Regions from separate parts of the Aneurinibacillus uraniidurans genome, predicted to be linked through region 2. Evidence: riboswitches for the same ligand, from Rfam matches in the RefSeq annotation. Region 2 holds a riboswitch; each other region holds the start of a gene.

The links. Region 2 has a riboswitch for cyclic di-GMP ahead of PO771_RS14575 (transposase). Riboswitches for the same ligand answer to the same signal wherever they lie in the genome.
Region 1: another riboswitch for cyclic di-GMP. It lies ahead of PO771_RS16825 (OmpL47-type beta-barrel domain-containing protein); the one in region 2 lies ahead of PO771_RS14575 (transposase).
Region 3: another riboswitch for cyclic di-GMP. It lies ahead of PO771_RS18320 (methyl-accepting chemotaxis protein); the one in region 2 lies ahead of PO771_RS14575 (transposase).

Annotation. Positions count from the first base shown of each region.
Region 1 is NZ_CP116902.1:3,359,759-3,366,092, forward strand. It holds gene PO771_RS16805 (APC family permease) at 1-1,428, opposite strand, end outside; gene PO771_RS16810 (hypothetical protein) at 1,703-2,527, opposite strand; gene PO771_RS16815 (protein kinase family protein) at 2,578-3,297, opposite strand; gene PO771_RS19490 (zinc ribbon domain-containing protein) at 3,302-3,670, opposite strand; gene PO771_RS16820 (aspartate/glutamate racemase family protein) at 3,787-4,479, opposite strand; cyclic di-GMP riboswitch class I at 4,797-4,892, shown strand; gene PO771_RS16825 (OmpL47-type beta-barrel domain-containing protein) at 4,979-6,334, shown strand, end outside.
Region 2 is NZ_CP116902.1:2,915,902-2,922,235, reverse strand. It holds gene recU (Holliday junction resolvase RecU) at 1-360, opposite strand, end outside; gene PO771_RS14610 (nitroreductase family protein) at 466-1,035, shown strand; gene PO771_RS14605 (manganese catalase family protein) at 1,077-1,646, opposite strand; gene PO771_RS14600 (spore coat protein CotJB) at 1,674-1,934, opposite strand; gene PO771_RS14595 (spore coat associated protein CotJA) at 1,938-2,177, opposite strand; gene PO771_RS14590 (hypothetical protein) at 2,413-2,655, shown strand; gene PO771_RS14585 (hypothetical protein) at 2,648-3,088, shown strand; gene PO771_RS14580 (DUF4127 family protein) at 3,128-4,675, opposite strand; cyclic di-GMP riboswitch class I at 4,884-4,969, shown strand; gene PO771_RS14575 (transposase) at 4,981-5,148, shown strand; gene PO771_RS14570 (CBS domain-containing protein) at 5,318-5,749, shown strand; gene PO771_RS14565 (YhcN/YlaJ family sporulation lipoprotein) at 5,763-6,293, shown strand.
Region 3 is NZ_CP116902.1:3,654,208-3,660,541, forward strand. It holds gene recQ (DNA helicase RecQ) at 1-213, opposite strand, end outside; gene PO771_RS18315 (sensor histidine kinase) at 409-2,382, shown strand; gene PO771_RS18320 (methyl-accepting chemotaxis protein) at 2,521-3,372, opposite strand; cyclic di-GMP riboswitch class I at 3,493-3,580, opposite strand; gene truA (tRNA pseudouridine(38-40) synthase TruA) at 3,675-4,448, opposite strand; gene PO771_RS18330 (energy-coupling factor transporter transmembrane component T family protein) at 4,460-5,257, opposite strand; gene PO771_RS18335 (energy-coupling factor transporter ATPase) at 5,260-6,153, opposite strand; gene PO771_RS18340 (energy-coupling factor transporter ATPase) at 6,129-6,334, opposite strand, start outside.

The DNA of each region.
Region 1 (6,334 bases), 440 kb from region 2:
CATCAGCGTACTCTTTAGATGCAGCGGGTGATCGATCTCCATCTTTAATTGGGTAGCAACGCTTACGTAATGCCTTTTAATGCTAAACATCATCCATACAAGAACCGGAATAATAATGGCGATGGTCCAGGCACCTGCTGAAAACTTCTCCACAAGAGAAATGATTACAACTGAAAAGGACATGATCGCGCCTAAAGCATTGATGAATACCTTCGATTTCCACCCTGAAGGCTTTTCTATCCTCCACTTCTTAACCATACCCAGTTGCGCGATCGTAAACGAAAGAAATACCCCGATGGCATACAACGGAACCAGACTATCAGTCACAGCATCAAATCCAATAATCAACAAAATTGACATGAGCGACAGAACCATAATGCCGACATTAAGCGAAAGTCTGTCACCCCGCGTGGAAAACTGTCGGGGCATATAGCCGTCCTGTGCCACAATGGCAGCCAGAAGTGGAAAGCCCGCAAAGGCTGTATTCGTAGCCAGAAACAGGACAAGCGCTGTCGAAATTTGTGTCGAATAATACATCCAGGAATGTCCAAACAGGTGAGAAGCAACCTGAGAAAGAACCGTTGGATTCCCGGTTGGACTTGGTGCAACTCCATATAAATTGGCCAGAATTGTGATACCCATAAACATGACAAACAACAAAATCCCCAAGTATAAGAGCGTGGTTTTCGCATTCTTCACCGTTGGGTCTCGAAAGACTGGAGTGGCGTTGGAGATCGCCTCTACACCGGTCAAAGCCGAACAGCCCGATGAAAAAGCACGCAGCAGAACATAGAGGGTAACTCCCTGTGGAATGTGCGCCGGCATCGGAATAGAGGTAGAAGGAATGCCATGCACGACCACCTGATACAGACCAGCAAGTAACAAGGCAAAAATATTAAAAATAAAAAAGTATGTTGGAAAAGCAAAAACTGTGCCGGCTTCTCGAACCCCTCTCATATTGATAAAAGCGACAAGAAGAACACCCAGCACAGAAAGCTCAACATTCCACGGTATCAGATTCGGAAAGGCGGATGTAATAGCAGCCACTCCCGCTGTAGCGGATACAGCTACTGTTAACGTATAGTCGACGAGCAGTGCGGCACAGGCAATCAGTGCCATCAGCGGATTAAAGTTTTCCTTCGCTACCGCATACGCCCCGCCCCCCCTCGGGTATCCATTAATCACCTGACGATACGAAATAATCAGGGTAAAGAGGAGAATCACAATGATCAATGAAACAGGAAGACTAAACCACCTGGCGGCTACTCCATAAGCAACAAGCGCAATTAAAATCGATTCTGTCCCGTATGCTACCGAGGATAAAGCATCGGATGAAAGGATCGGCAAGGCCATCCATTTCGGCATTCTCTCTTCCTGCAACGCTTCTGTTGACAGCGGGCGGCCGAATAAAAAATGTTTGATTTTCATCCCGTTTTCCACTCCAATTATAATTGATTGTTTTTTCCGCTCTCGAACTCGAGATTAGGCCGACCTTTTATTTATTTCATGTGACTTATTATAAGCAGATTATTTTAAAAAAAACACAATCAAGAATTCAAATCCAAAATCACCAGCCAAGGAAGATTGTATCCGATATTCCTCGTATCAAACAAGCTGTGACAGAAGTTAACGAGCACATAAGAATGATTAAGGAGACAAAAAAATGTGCAGCCCCTTTCAAACAAAGATCGCTGCACATTTTTTATGTTACTTTTAGTTTATAGAGAAGATAACTAAACCCTAGCGTTATAAGTGAAAAGAGTACCGCTATACTCGAAAATGCAAGAACATAGGCATTATATTCTGCAAGTTGAACAATCATCTTATAGCTGTTCACATGTAGAAATCCCGCAATAATATTAAACACAACAAGCAAAGCGAAAATCATGACGAGTCCATTTGCGGAATTTTGGATATCTGCTTTACTTAACGCAATGTGGGAAGAAATACTGATAGCCAGCACAATAAACAGCCAAAACGAAGGAGTCGTCAGGTTATGCAGAGTAAAGAGACTTTTACTTATCACGATCACTGCTTCACCTATCGTTTTTAACACATTGATATCTACCTTCTCTATAGATATATGTTGATGAATTTGAGCTTTAAAAGTAGCATACGATTGCGGCACAAGAAGATACATGCCTACTATTAAAGAAGCAATTCCACTAAATATAGGCCCTAGCCCGATAAAGAAGTTGCCGACTTGCTGATAAACACTGGCTGGATTATATTGATGCTCAACATAGCCAAGCACACCATCTGGACTATTGAGCTGCAACAGCTTTACCTTTGTTACCTTGTGTCCCCATAGGATGCATTGGATCAGATGTCCAATTTCGTGAATCGGGGTACCTATCCAGGCGGTCAGGAGCACTCCTTTTCGTCCCAACGCTCGAACCAAATATGTATTTGAGTATTTTTCCAAATATCCTAAGAGAAAGCCAATAAAAATAAAAACACCTACCAAATAAAGCATTTCTACAAAGCTTATCAGGAGGGTGTTACTAAATGATACTACGATATTCATCGAAATCTCCTTGTCATAATGCCGTGCTGTTTACGTAACCTATGATTTCATTAGCATCCAAACGCATGAATAAAATCCGTCTCTATATCACTAATGCTTTCATACACTGTCTCAAGCCCCATTAATCTCTTCAAAAACATTTTCTGCTTTTCCTGTAATGGTAACTCTTTATACCAGGGTAAATTCTTTTTGCCTCCATCTCTTTGAAAAGAAGAATAAAGCAAGTACAAGAAAAAATCTCCCAGATACGAATAGTCTAGGTCATATCTATATCGATTGTTATCTGCAAATCTTGCCAATCCAAAGTCAATAAGAACTACGTTATAGCCATCTATAAGAACATTAGGTATCCTTATATCCCGATGTACAATACTATTTTCATGTAGGTACTTTATAATATTTATGAGTTTGATGCCAATATTATAAAATTCTTCAGTTGAAAATTCATGATGATCCTTGAAAATCATATCCTTAACCGTAACTCCTGACTTGAGTTCCAGGACAAATCCATAAAAGCTCCCTTGGTTTATTACCCCTAAAAACTCAGGGATTCTTTCATCCCTGAGTTTTGAAAGGATAACCGCCTCGTATATATTCTTGTTTGAATCCTTGATAAACAAGCTTTTTTTGAACTTCTTAATAATAACCTTGCTGCCTGTGTCGGTTTTGGCAAGAAAGCATAACCCATATCGACCTTCGCCAACTATTTTTTCAATCGTATATTCTCCAAGTTTTTTTCCACGATATTTTATTTCACTAAAATAACGCATAGGATCACCTATTCAACTGGTTTCCACATTGAGAACAAAATTTAGAGTTCGGTGGCATTTTTCCTCCACAATTTGAGCAGAACAATTCCACTTTAACCTTTTCTCCACAATTCAAGCAAAATTTTGAGCCAGCCGGGATTTGACTGTTGCACTTGTTGCAATTTAGCGATCCTTGATTTGGAAATGGCTGATTTTGCATAGGTGAATGGTTGTGTTGGTGTCTGTAATGACCATAATGGCCTCTAGAACTGCTTCTTGAACCAATCATATCAAACAAGTTGCCTAAAATTCCTTTTTTCTTGTAGTGACTACTTCCATGATTTCCATATTTATAATGGCTCTTTTTTGAAGAAGATCTTGAGAAAAAGCTCATATTTCCATACCTCCTTATATAATCTATTTATTTTCTATTGTTATCCTACATGTTAACAGCCCTCTAACCCAAATTCCACCACTACCAAATTAAAGCTTTTTTATCTCCTGTAATCTCTATTCGTTCAAAGACTGATTTACTGCTTCAATTGCATGCAGTGCTGTTGTATCAAACACTGGAACTTCCACATCCTCTTGCTTTACCAGTAATCCGATTTCAGTGCAGCCCAAAATAATGCCCTTCGCTCCATTTTCCACTAAACTTCTCATTACCTTCTTGTAACATTCCCTAGATGTCGGTAGGACCTTACCTACGCATAACTCTTCATAAATGATCTTGTTCACAACTTCTCTGTCACTCTCATTTGGCACTATCACTCGTATTCCATTCGACTCCAAGCGTGACCTGTAAAAATCTTGTTCCATCGTGTATTTTGTACCTAGCAAACCTACTGAATCGATTCCTTGCTGTTTAATCGCCACAGCAGTTGCGTCCGCAATATGTAAAATCGGAATGCTGATTTTTTGCTGTATGACATCTATTACCTTATGCATCGTATTGGTGCAAATAATAATAAAGTCTGCTCCCCCTTTTTCCAGAGAATATGCAGCATCACCCAATACTTCTCCAGCCTTGTTCCACTCTCCCATCGACTGATAATGCTCAATTTCAGCAAAATCCACACTATATAACAAGCACTTTGCGGAGTGTAATCCACCTACTCTATTTTTTACTTCTTCATTAATAATCCGATAATATTCAACCGATGATTCCCAACTCATTCCTCCGATAAGACCAATCGTTCTCATGTTACTCCTCCCTCGAATGAAATCTTTAGCATAGAAACTGCTCCCTCTAACTATTCTCCTACTCTGACTATAAAGTATTTATCGTCTTCCTGCATATCACCCTTTCTTCACCGCTCAATTCCACCCTTACTTAAATAATAAACAAATATAGTTAAGGTAAAAATGCCCACAATCCTCATTTCTAGACTATGTGTTCTTATCCATAATCTTAGATTTCCATTTAGTCCCCTTGACACTATTTAATAAGATTTATAATCAAAAATACCTATTCAACCAATCGTTTAGACGCATTATGATAGACTTATAAAAAATAACTAATGTGAAAAGGGCAAATCATCGGGAAACCATGAGACGCAAAGCCAAGGGCCTAAAGCATGACTGTTTTTTAATATGCATGGCAGCCGGTTACCACAAGGACTCATAGTTTTCCTTACCTATGAACCTTGTTTAAGGTTCATTTTTATTTTGTCCCTTTTCATGGAAAGGCAGGGATGCTATCGTGAGAAAACGTTTTTTATCAAAATCTTCGTTTTTAGCATTTTTTCTTCTCGTATTCCAGGTATTTATCTCCATACCAAACGTATTTGCGGAAGGTATCTTACCGCCAAGTAACCTTGCAGTCCAGCTTGTGACACCGAGTGACATTAAACTAACGTGGAGTTCTGTTTATGGGGCAACCGGTTACAACATCTATACTATAACCGATGGTCAGTTAACTCTATCAGGAACAAGCAAAACAACAAGCTACAGTATTAATAACCTCCCTGAAGGAACCTATAGCTATGTTGTATCTACTCTAAGCGCAGAAGGTGAGTCGGGTCCATGCGCCCCTGTACAGGCTGAAATTGTCTATCCAGATATGCAGTCTCCTTCCACTCTCACTTATACGATTCAAAACGGAAACAACATTGTTCTAAACTGGTCCGCCTCCCAGAATGCTCAAAGCTATAATGTCTATCAAATCTCACCGGAAGACCAAAAGACATTACTTACAACTGTAACTGGACGAACCTATACTGTAAGCAATGTTCCTGCCGGAAACTATAAATATGCAGTTTCTGCAGTAAATTCCGCATATGGGGAATCACCACTTTCTGCACCTGTGCAGGTCGAGGTCACTCCCACGACAATGAATGCCCCTCGTAATTTTACGTATACGGTAACGAATGGTAATGATGTTAACCTGCGATGGGATGCTGTTACCTACGCAGACAGCTATAAGGTTTACCAAGTTGTTGATGGGGAAAAGGTGCTAAAAAGCACAATAACCGGTACAACAGTTACGTATACGAACATGCCGGCTGGTGATTACAAATATGAGGTTCACTCATACAGTAATCGTTTCGGCGAATCAACAGAAGGCAGTCAGCTTTCCGTTACAGTTGGAGCAGTTACAATGGCTGCACCAGGCAACTTTACGTACAAGTTACAAAACATTAATGACCTTGTCTTAACCTGGGGAGCCGTACCAAATGCAACCGGCTACAAGGTTTACCAAGTTATTGACGGACAAAAAACATTAAAAAGTACCGTAACCGGCACAACAGTTACATATACAAATATGCCGGCTGGTGATTATGTTTATGAAGTTCACTCGTACAGTGATCGTTTCGGTGAATCAGCAGAAGGCAGTCAGCTTTCCATTACAGTTGGAGCAGTTACAATGGCTGCGCCAGGCAACTTTGCCTATAAAATTCAAAACGGTAATGATATTGTACTAACCTGGAATTCTGTTCCTAATGCAAATAGCTATAAAGTGTATCAAATCGTAAACGGTCAAAAAGTTTTAAAAAGTACAGTGACTAGCACAACAGTTACGTATGCCAGCATGCCAGCTGGTGATTACAAATATGAA
Region 2 (6,334 bases):
CGACGTATGATTGCGCGTTTCTTTCGCTTCAAAATCGATATAACGCCCCCGGTATACACCGTTGTAATCTGTCGTGGATGGCTGGCGGAAATAGGCTTCCCGGATGACCGCAGCAGAGCGAGATGGATAATCGACTTTTACAATTTGGAGCGGTGTCGGTTTTTTATGAACAGCGGCCATTTCGTGTGCCACATAATATTGGTTGCTTTCATTTACCTCTTCCTCAAGTGTCATTCCTCGATTGGCAGCCCCTTGCTGCTTTGTCTGCATCATAGCGAGGAATTCACTTGCTTTCATGCGTTCCGGTGCAGAAGAGACCATCGAATCAGTCAGTTTCTGTTTCCCGTTTGGATAGTGGATCTTTCTCACGAGTGTTCACCTCTTCGTTATGTATCTTATCAGATGCGAAACGTTTTCGATACCGTATAATAACAAGACAGGTCTATAAGACAAGGAGGAAATGAAATGGATAATCTGTTAGAACTCATTAAAACACGCCGTACGATTGGAAAGGTCACGGATGAACCGGTGCCGCGTGAACATATTATGCAGATTCTGGATGCGGGGCATTGGGCACCGAGTCATCATAATACACAGCCGTGGAAATTTTTCGTCATGACGGGAGAAGGACGGAACCGTCTTGGCGAAGCATACGCCCGTATCTCGATTGAGGACAAGGGAGCAGAAGGAGAAGAAGCGGCTAAACTGCGGGAGAAAGGCATTCAGAAAGCCTACCGTGCGCCGCTAGTCATTGCGGTTGCTTGCGTACCAACAGAAGGGGAACGTGTGATGATAAGGGAAGAGGTAGCCGCTACATCTGCATGCGTACAAAATATGCTGTTGGCTGCGCATGCGCTTGGATATGGCGCAATCTGGCGTACGGGTGCACCATGTTATGATGTACGAATGAAAGAAGAATTCGGGCTTGGAACCCACGATGAGATGGTGGCGCTTCTGTATATCGGACGTCCGCAGATGGAGCGAACCGGTATTCGTATGAACCTGGAAACAAAAATAGAATGGTTTACTTCATAACATGAAGAAAGCGGACAGGAATCATCTGTCCGCTTTTTCGTCTAGAAAACTTTCTTTTGTGCTCGTTCTTCCTTGAGAATCTCGACCGCTTCCCGGAAGCGCATCGAGTGAATAATCTCCCGTTCACGCAGGAACGTAAGAGAGTCCTTTAAATCTACATCATCTGTCAGGTCAATGAGCCACTGATAAGTCGCACGCGCTTTTTCCTCAGCTGCAATATCTTCGTACAGGTCCGCGATTGGATCGCCTTTGGCCGCGATATAGGAGACGGTAAAAGGTACACCTGATGCATTCGTATAAAACAGTGCTTTGTCATGATTGGCATAATGCTCGCCTAGACCGGCCTCTTTCATCTGATCGGGGGTGGCATCCTTGGTTAGCTTATATACCATAGTCGCAATCATTTCGAGGTGGGCGAGTTCTTCGGTGCCGATGTCATTGAGAAGCCCGATGATTTTAGGTGGGACCGTGTAGCGCTGGTTGAGGTAGCGGAGTGCGGCAGCTAGTTCACCGTCTGCACCACCGTATTGTTCAACCAAAAACTTGGCCATACGTGGGTCACATTTGCTGACACGAACCGGGTGTTGTAGTTTTTTTTCATATATCCACACAATGGATCCCCTCCTTCGAATAAGTAGTCATACTTGCCATGGCCACGGTTGGTCTTTCCACATAAATGGAGTAGGTGACAGGCTATATCCGAAGCTTGTAAGAGGCCCGAACAGACATTCAAATTGCTTTTTCAGATGCATGCTTTTTTGCACGTATTCATTGTACTGAGCAATGGCTGCCTGATCGTTTGGATGTGTGTCGAGGTAGAGGTTTAATTCTACGATAATAAAATCCGTTTCTTGAAGCTCATGAAGCAGCTCATAGTATTTTTTTTCGTTTTCTTGCATTATTTAGTCAGCCTCCTCCCGTTTACCAGACTTATGCGGGCTCTCATATGGCGCAAAAAGAGCCGGCCATAATGTACCGTGGTGAAAAGCTTGAGCCGGAGAGAACTGGGGGAGTCCCGGTGGCTGGAATGTCATGTACAGTTGAGGTGGTGTTTCGTATGTTCGGATTGTCATCGGGGGACAAGGGTTAAACGGACTGTTATATACGGTATACGTCTTACGAAACGTATGCACGTCATCCATCTCCTCTCGTTTGTTCAATCTTTCCTATATGTACAGCAAACTTGCATGTCTTAGTACTTTTTTTGTGAAGTAGGCTATTCGCTGATTTTCGACAATTTTCATATGTTTTCTTGCTGTATATGCTAGATTGCTGTCGATTTACTTGCTTGAATTTTTACATCAGTATGGTATAAATGAAAAGGCAGAAGAAACGAACGTGAAGTGGTTGTGTACATATATAAGGAGGAATCAGGACATGGAATATGCAATTATTGCCCTGCTTCTAGGAAGCATTGGCCTTCTCGTCTATTCATTCTATAAAGAGAAGGACCAGGTAACTCAACTAGAAGTGAAAATGGAAAACTTATCGATTCAAATCCTGCAGGAGATTCACCAGGTACAAAAGGCACAAAAAACGATGAAGCCACAGACAAGCCGTAAAGCAACCGAAACACGCCGTGCGAAAGAAGATCTGAAGGAGCAAAAAGAAGGTGCGTAAGATCGCCATTTCTAAAAATACAATCCGGGGATTTGCAGCGGGTGTGATTGTTGCTACAGGCGTACTGTCGCTTACTTATTACGGCACGGCATCGAATGCACCAGAGGCAAAAGCAGACAGTACGAGTGACGCAGCAGCGTCTCCAACAGCGATCAAGAAAATTGATATGCCAGAACCACAATCCGGCACATCTACATCAATGGCGAAGCCAACTTATAACATGACGCTCGTCATCGGGAAAGGCATGAGTCCGGAAGATGCAGCGGCTAAGCTTGAGGAAAATAAAATCATTGAGAATAAGAAGTATTTGGTGAAATATTTAAATGACATGAGCTGGATGGGTTCCGTGCGATCCGGCACGTATGAAGTAAATAGTGATATGACAATTAAAGAGATTGCGGCTTTACTGGCGCACAAAAAAGTACAAAAATAAGGAGAAGCGAGCTTTTAGCCCGCCTCTCCTTATTTTTTGTTATTTTCGTTTTAGCGTGTAAGAAATCTCAAAAATACGGTTCCAGGGCAGAGTTGCTTTCTCGACACGGAAACGGATCGGAGCCTGCTGCATCCCTGCTTGTGTGCGGGTTACATAAGAGAGGGAGGAAAGGAGACGATTCGCTTCGGTCGGCATAGGTGCGGTAACGATTGCCTCTTCCTTGGGGTCAAGCTTGCGAGCCTGATCATAACGGTGCACATACTGTGGGCGCTTCACTGCATTGTAGTAATAATCTTCTGCATAGCGCAGGGCCATCCATTCTTCATGCGCGGTATTCCAGACAGGTTCTCCCCGAATCATCTCCATATGAGCCAGCAGAAGTCCGATTGTATTCCCACCTGTATTCCACGATGCGTAGCTTTCAAACTGTCCAGATAGCTTCTGCCTTATGTACGCTTCCATAAAGTCGGTATCCGGGAACCACAGATAGGATACGTCAGCTAGCCCCCGAATGGTGCCTGCATGTTGGCGTGACCAGTCCGCTACAGTATCGAGTTCTTCTTCACCGGAATGAATGTATATACTGAGACGCTGTTCGGGGGAGCGCGGATGACTCGGTTGAAGAAAAGCGATTTTTGATGCGATCATTTCTGCTAATGGTACACCATCGTATGTGAGCGCCTTATCTCTGGCGGCGTGGTGCGAATACGTAAGTGTATAGTGCGATGGTGTGCCGTCCAGTTCATTTTTATAGCGGGCGAGCAGAAGCGAGGTTAATTCATCTGCTCCATTCATAATATATACATTAGAAAGCTTTTCTTGCTGACAGTATTTTCGAATACACAGCTCATTTACTTTTGGCAAACTGAGTGTGCTCGTATCATCGGTGCCGATCAGAACCCCGTCTACAATGCCGTCCCGTGCCCAGCCTGCGATTGTATACAGTCCTTGCAAGTTTTCTTGAAACAGCCGCGTATAGCCAAGCAAATATTCTGGTGGGGTCTCTTGTTGTAGTTTACGCAGAAAATACATATGATAGCGCCTGTTCTCCGGTTTTTCTGATTGTACATATTGTGCGTATCGGCGACCAAATTGGGTTAGCTCAAATGTATAGGCATCCGCGGGAGACCCTGCTGCTGGTTTTTCCCGTGGAATAACCCCGATCAAATAGATTGATTTGTTGCGGTATGGTAGCAGAATATTTTTAAGCTCGGCCAGCCGTTGTGTTTGTTCGGCGTACGTTGCTGTATATCGTCCATGCAGAAGCCCGCCGTTCACCCAGCCGGGAATCGCGATAAACACAGCATCTGCCGACTTTATTTGTTCTTGGAGGAACTGCTTTAGCTTACTGTAATCGGCTGGCTTCTCCCACTGGTCGAGGCCGGTCGTGGGCCAGACCACATTTGCCTGGGCGATGCGACCGAGCAGACCGACATAGCTTGTATTCACCGGACGGCTGTCAAGCGGAATGAGTACAATTTTTTTATGATGCAGGGCAGATTCTTTTGTTTGTGTTTGCCCTATGGCTACCTGTGGAAAGGCACCCAGTATAGTTACACAAAGTAAAATCCATCTCAAATATTTCACAGCACTCCCCATTTCTACAAAAAATCCTCTATGTATACATATGTCGGTGTAGAAGTCATGCACATTACCTATATTTATCAGTATATAGTAAAAACAGTATGTAATGCTGCTTATTGATGTAATCCGTATTACTCGGTTAAAAAAAATCGTAAAAAAGGTTGGTAAAAACATTTAAGTTTGTTATATTTGTTATTGGAATCTTACAATACCTCGATAATGGCAAACTCATTGAAAAGTGAGGACGCAAAACCACGAATCTAACGTTTACAAAACTATGATGGTCGGGTTACCGAAAGGAGAAAAAGATGAGAAGAGCATATTCACAATCGTTTAAGTACCAGGTGATTCAACGAGCTTTAGAGCTGCAGGATTTAAATAAGGTAGCCAGAGAAAATCGATTGAATAGTCGGATTATTTATCGTTGGATAAAAGAATATAAACAAGGAAAGTATGAAGCTTGTTCCTTGATGTAAAAGGATAATACATAATCATGAAAAAATTATCGCTTGTAGTTTACAGGTGGTAATTTTTTTTGTTTGGTTATATTTGGGGTTGTGGTGCAGAATACGCTTGGTGACTTTATCACAAGATATAAACGGATTCTTTAGAATCACATATCAAGCGTATCAGGAGGCGACTTACATGACACAACGTTTGCGAGATATTATGACCCAAAATGTTGCGACTGTTCAGCCACATCAATCGATCGCAGAAGCCGCAAAAATTATGGAGGATTACAATGTAGGTGCCGTACCAGTTGTGGAGAATGGTCAGTGTGTTGGCATGATTACCGACCGCGATATTACCGTGCGTGCGGTAGCTGGACATATGGACCACAATACAAGAGTTAACAGCATCATGACCAAAAACATTTTGACCGCCTCTGCGAATACGACGGTCCATGAAGCAGCCGATATGATGGCACGCCACCAGATTCGCCGCCTGCCGGTTGTCGACAACAATCAGGTGGCAGGGATTGTTGCACTTGGCGACTTGGCTGTCGAGAATATTTATGAGAATGAAGCGGGCGAAGCGCTTGCTAATATCTCTGAGCAGTCTCCGGGCCAAGGCTAATCGGTATGGCAGAATGAACAAACGAACAGCAGTACTGGCCGCACTGCTCATTTTAGCAGTGGCAGGCGGGGCAGTCGGCTGCAGCAAGAAAGACGAAAATACGCCAAAAACACAGAGCTATCGTAGTAATGAGTATCACATGAATGGGGCTCGTTCATATGGCGTGCAAAATAATGCAGCGCATTCGAATAAAGTCCGGGAAGACGAGCAGCGAATTGCGAAACGGATTGCGCAGCAGGCGGCTAACGTGAATGGGGTGACCCGGGCGACAGCCGTTGTCCATGGTGAAGACGTACTAGTAGGCGTAGAAGGGGCAAAAGCATACAATACGAAGATGCTGGAGCGAAGCGTCCATGAAGCGCTGCGCCGAACCGAGCCAGGTTACCGGATTCATGTGACAGCAGATCGAACACTGTCGAATCGTATTCGTATGGTAAGTGAAAATATAAACGGAAGTGTCGGCAGCAAGATGCGAACAGCCGGAAGTGATGTTGCCAAGCTCATTCAGGACATCGGTCGTTCGATCACGACGCCGTTCCGGTAAATATGAACAGGAGAAGAGCGAGCTATGTACTCGCTCTTTTT
Region 3 (6,334 bases), 740 kb from region 2:
TTTCATTAGAGCAATGAGCGGAGAAACGACGAGTGTTAGTCCTGGAAAGAGAAGCGCCGGGATCTGGTAGCAGACAGATTTCCCGCCGCCTGTCGGCATAATGCCGAGCGTGTCTTGTCCACCAAGTAGGCTATTTACAATTTCTGCTTGTCCATTGCGAAAGGAAGCATATCCATAATAGCGCTGAAGCTGTTTTTCTGCTTCTTTAAACAACATATATGTCCTCCCCTTCCTTACATTGTTTTTTATTTTACAATAAATACCAATACTTAAACAAGAAGATTCGTCTTTCTTTCAAGGATTTTTCTGTTGTCCAATTAAAAATTTAGGATAAAAAAAGAGAATACTTTTCGATAAAATAGTACGTGATAAAATTAATCATTATAAAATTCAGAAAGAGGACTTAGTATGAAGCGTGTATACCTCTTTACTATTATGATTTTACTCTGTATGGTTTTTGTTCTCCTGACAGGATGTACTCCTGTCTCTCAATCTAACCAGCCTACCGCTTCCAAAGGAGTCCTCGATCTACAAGCATGGAATTTTGCACAGGATGGAGCTGTAAAACTGAATGGAGAGTGGGCGTTCTATTGGCAGGAACTACGTGAATCTCCTCCATCCCCTACAGCTTCCCGTCATTTTTTAACCTTGCCGCACGTATGGAATGGATATGAATGGAACGGAACCAAGCTTCCCGCAGAAGGATATGCAACCTTCATGCTGACAGTACGACTGAACCCACGCGAAAAAAATCGGTTACAGGCCATCTACATGCCAATCGCTTCTACCGCATACAGACTGATTGTAAATGGAAAACAGCTGTCGACGAATGGTATTGTCGGAACGACGAAAGAGACAATGAAGCCTCAGTATCTGCCGCGCTTAGTCTATTTACAGCCAGAAACGGACACGCTGCATATCGTATTACAAATTTCAAATTTCATGCATAAAAACGGAGGAATATGGAAAGAAATCCAGCTTGGCGACGCCCAACAGCTTGCGAATTGGAAAGAGGGTACCATCATTAAGCAAAGCTTCTTCATCGCAACCTTTCTTGTGTTCGGGCTTTACCATCTCGCCATCTATATTCCTCGCCGCCGAGATGTATATTCCTTATATTTTGGGATATTCTGTTTTCTCATCAGCGTCCGGGCTGCCTTACAGGATAACATCTCTTTGATTCAAATGTTCCCGAACTTCAACTGGGAACTCGCACTTAAATTCGAATACGAGGCCATCTTCATTGGGCTTCCAACTTTCCTGATGCTCATTCAGTCTTTATATCCACAAGACATAAACCAAAAATTCGTTCGTATCGTCCAGGTGATCAGCTTGTGTTTTGTATTCGTGACAGCTGTCACTCCAGCGATCATCTATACTCAACTTATCACCGCATATTATCTCGTTATGCTTATTGTGATTTCATACATCATGTATGCCCTTATTCTTACCGTCGTCCGCAAGCGGGCTTTCAGTATCACTAACTGTCTCGCGGCAAATTTCTTTTTGATTACGGCGATTGGCGATATTCTGTACTACAACCAGATCATCCGATATGGAAATTTCACATCGTTTGGTTTATTTGTATTTACACTCGTCCAATTTACAAATTTATCGGTCGGGTATGCACGTAACTACCGTGATGTAGAACAACTATCTGATGAATTAAAAGATCTGAACAATACGCTCGAACAACGTGTACAGGAACGAACGAAATCACTGGAGCATTCCATACGCGAGACCGCTAAAGCAAGGGCGGAAATGTCAGCACTCGAAGAGCGAAATCGCATCGCCGGAGATATTCACGATATTGTCGGACATACACTGACCACAACCATTGTGCAAATCGAAGCGGGCAAACGACTTGTTGAGAAAGATTTATCACGGGCATTAGAGAAGTTCGAACTATCACAAGATCTCGTGCGAAACGGATTGAATGAAATCAGGCGCGCGATCCGAATTGAACACGAAGATGAACAATCTTTTATCTTTCCAGATGCACTGCACCATCTCATCGCCGAAACGATAAAGTATACAGGAGTGACAATCGATGCTTCAATCTCTCCTCTGCCTTCTCTTACTAAGGCACAAAAAAAATTTATCTATCATGCGCTGCAAGAAGGTCTGACAAATGGAATTCGTCATGGGCAAAGCACCCACTTTATTTTCCTCTTGGAACGGCGGAATACAGCCCTGCACTTCGTACTCAAGGACAACGGCGTAGGCTCATCTGCCATCACATGTGGCTTCGGACTGACCATGATGCAAAAACGCGCTCGACAACTGAAGGGGGACGTCACCCTTTCATCACAATCGGGAAAAGGATACACAATCTCCATTACGATGCCAATCATCCAAATGGGGAAAGAGTCTCTTCTGTAGTATATCATGAGGAGAATACGAGAGAACTTTAGGACACAGCCTGTGTATAGTGGCAGGCTGTGCATCTTTTATGAAATTACCTCTATTTATCAAAAAAGAGGCTGTTCCAAAAACAGCTTCGGAACAGCCTCTATACTTCTATATGGATAGGGAGTTAGATAACTCTTCTATTTTTTTCGCATTTTCCTCTAATACAATCATCGAGGCACTAATCTCTTCTGTAGCAGCCGCTTGCTGTTGGGCGTGAGCATCGATTTTAAAGATACCTTCTGTCATCTTTTCAACTGAATGTAAAATTTGATTCATTTTATTGGAAATATCGTCCAAACTACCCTTCGTATCCTGGGCTAATTTTCGCACTTCGTCCGCCACCACAGCAAATCCTCTACCGGCGTCTCCCGCCCGCGCTGCCTCAATCGCAGCATTTAATGATAACAAGTTTGTCTGATCAGCAATACGCTTAATTAACTTAAGTACATCCCCGATCATCATGATTTCAGCCTTTGCTTCCCCGGAAACCGTGTTCAAATCACGTACCGCATCCGCTAGCCCGGAAGCTCCCGTTGCGATTTCTTCACTCGCTTTCGTTGTACTTAACGAGGTCTCAATCAGATTAGAAGCCATATCGATGAGCGCCTGTTGTTTGGTTAAAGGAGACGTAATGGCCAGACAACCGACAATCTTACCGTAAGAGTCCATGACAGGAATCGCTAGTCCCTGATAAGCAACTTGAAAAGATGACTCTGCCTTTGTTACCATCTGTGACATTCTTTTTTTCGCGTTCATTACTTGAGCAGACAAAACATTTGGTGGGATTTTATCTCCTACTTTAAGCTTCAGATGAATATCACCCTCCAGGTATCCTAAAACCTCCAGTTCCCGATTTACAACAAGCACTGTACTGACCCGATTAAAAAGTTCATATATGTGCTTTCCTGCTTCAACCGCATACTCCAGTTCCCTGCCTATCTCTACTGCTTGTGTGCTCATAAGTATTTCCTCCTTGTATGTGCTTCTCTCCTACATGATTCTCTCTTGCTATCTCTATTTTTCTTTAAAAAAGGGCTATTTCTCGCATCGCAAGAAATAGCCCTGAAATAAAATAAGGCTTTCGGTAACCCGGCTATCATAGTTTACAAAAAACCGTAGACCCGTGGCTTTGCGTCCTCACCTTTCAATGAGTTTGCCATTGTCGATGCACAACAATTTTTATATTCAACGTTTATATAGTACCAAAGAAATGTACTTCATTCCCTTGGAAGTGCAATATTTGCACCATATCTTCTTTTCCCTTACTCTTTATACTTTACATCCCACAAATACAGTCCCTGCGGTGGAACATTCACCTTGCGAACAGACGGACTTTTAGACGCTAGCATCTCTTTCACATACTCCGGTGTCCAGCGGCCCTTCCCGACCTCAAGCAGCGCTCCTGTCAGCATCCGCACCATATTATATAGGAATCCACTGCCGCGGAACGTCAGCCATATATCTTGTCCCTGTCCCTTCACGTATGGCTCACGCTCCTCTACATCGATCCGTATCTCATAGATGGTTCGCACCTTGCTATCGACATGCGTCCGTACCGAACAAAATGATGTAAAATCATGCGTACCAATAAAGTGCTCCGCCGCCGCACGCATCTGCTCAATCTGCAGCGGTACCCGCACCCAATACGCCCGATCCAGCAAAAACGGATCAGCCTGGCGCTGATTCAGAATGCGATAACGATACGTTTTCTCCACCACATCATACCGCGCATGGAAATCAAACGGCATCTCTTTCGACTCTAGCACCACAATATCCTCTGGCAAAAACGTGTTCATCGCCTGCACAAACCGCTCACCTGGTATATTACTTGTCGTAATAAAATGAGCGGTCTGATACCGGGCATGTACACCTGCATCCGTTCGCCCGGATACCGCAAGCGGTGCTTCATGTCCAACAAGACGTTTGAGTACCTTCTCCATCTCTTCCTGTACGCTCGGCAGCACCCGCTGGCGCTGAAAGCCATGGTACGCCGTACCTCGATATGAAAATACAAGTTTAATCTTACGTTCCTGCATCCTGCTTCCCCTTATGTGCGAAATACAATAATCACGACAGCCACAATCGCAATCACAACTCCAAATCCAACATCTACTGCTCCATAGCGAAGCTGCCGGTATTTCGTCCGGCCTACGCCGCCACGATAACCGCGTGCTTCCATCGCAAACGCCAGCTCCTCCGCCCGCCGAAATGACTGTACAAACAGCGGTACAATAATAGGCAATGTGCTTAGTACACGCTTAATAATCGAACCGCTTGAAAATGAAGCTCCACGCGACATTTGCGCTTTGGCGATTTTCTCCGTTTCCTCCATCAATGTTGGAATAAAGCGGAGCGAGATCGACATCATCAACGCCAGCTCATGCGCCGGAAACCCAACACGCTTCAGCGGGGAAAATAAACTCTCTAATCCATCTGTTAACTGAATCGGAGACGTTGTCAGCGTAAGAAACGACGCAACCATCATTAACAAAATAATCCGTACCGAGACAAGCACTGCATCTCGCACACCCTGTTCATGAATCTGGAGGAACTTCCACGTAAATAGCAGTCGTCCTTCTTCATTCATAAACAGCTGCAACAGCGCGGTAATTACAATAATCCATAATGCCGGCTTCAGCCCACGCAGTACATACAAGATCGGCACACGAGCGATCCCAATCCCTAGCAGACAAACCACCGCCGCTACAATCATCGAAAGAGGGCTATTCGCCAGAAAAACAAGGATAAGAAACAGGCACGTACCGATGAGCTTGCTGCGTGGATCACAGCGGTGTAAGACCGAGTTTCCCGGCACATATTGCCCAATCGGTACACGGTTCGCCAAATTCATCGTCGCAACCCTCCCTTCTTGCCAAAGCGATGCGAGATTTCATCAGCTAGCTTTTCCGAATCAAAAATATCATACGGAAGCGGCTTTATCGAAAGGGGCTCAGATTTTAAGCGCTCGTTAAATTGCATAATAAACTGTGTAATGTCCGGCAGATCCAATCCTGCTGCACGAATACGTTCCGGGTCGCGGAATACATCTGCAGGTGTACCTTCCATCCACAGCTTTCCTTCGTTGAGTACATATAAATAATCCGCATACAGCGCCGCGTCTTCCATACTGTGCGTCACAAGCACCGTGGTCCGCTTCTCTGTACGATGAATGCGGGCGACCATCCCCAAGATTTCTTTATGTCCAGCCGGATCAAGGCCTGCGGTTGGCTCATCTAACACAAGCACCTGTGGGTCCATCACCAGCACACCGGCAAGCGCTACACGCCGCATCTGACCGCCGCTAAGCGCAAACGGTGATTTCTCCCCGATTTTATCCGGGTCAAGACCAACAAGCCTCAGCGCTGCATCTACACGCCCATCAATCATCTCTGTAGGCAATCCCATATTTACAAGCCCGAAGGCTACATCTTTACGAACCGTCTCTTCAAAAAGCTGGTACTCCGGGTACTGGAATGCAAGTCCGACTTTCTGACGAAGCACTTCCAACCCTTTTTTCTTTTTCACCGGAAGCACAAAGTCCCCGATGGTCATCGTCCCTTCTGTCGGCTCTAGCAGACCATTAAGCATCTGAATGAGCGTCGACTTACCGGAACCTGTATGCCCAATTACCGCTACATATTGGCCATAGGGAATCGAGAGTGACATCTCCTGCAGCGCCCGTTTCTCAAAAGGTGTAGCTTTGCCATATGTGTAACCTACTTCTTCAAAGCGGATGTCCATAGACAATCTAGCACTCCTTCCGTCGTCATCTCAAGTTCCGGGAATGACATTCCCTTCTTCCGCAGGCGATACTGCAAGGCTGAGGCGAATGGAACATCAAGCCCCAGATCACGCAGCCAGTCTACACGCTGGTAGATGTCAGTCGGTACTCCTTCCCCGATCATGGAGCCACCGTCCATCA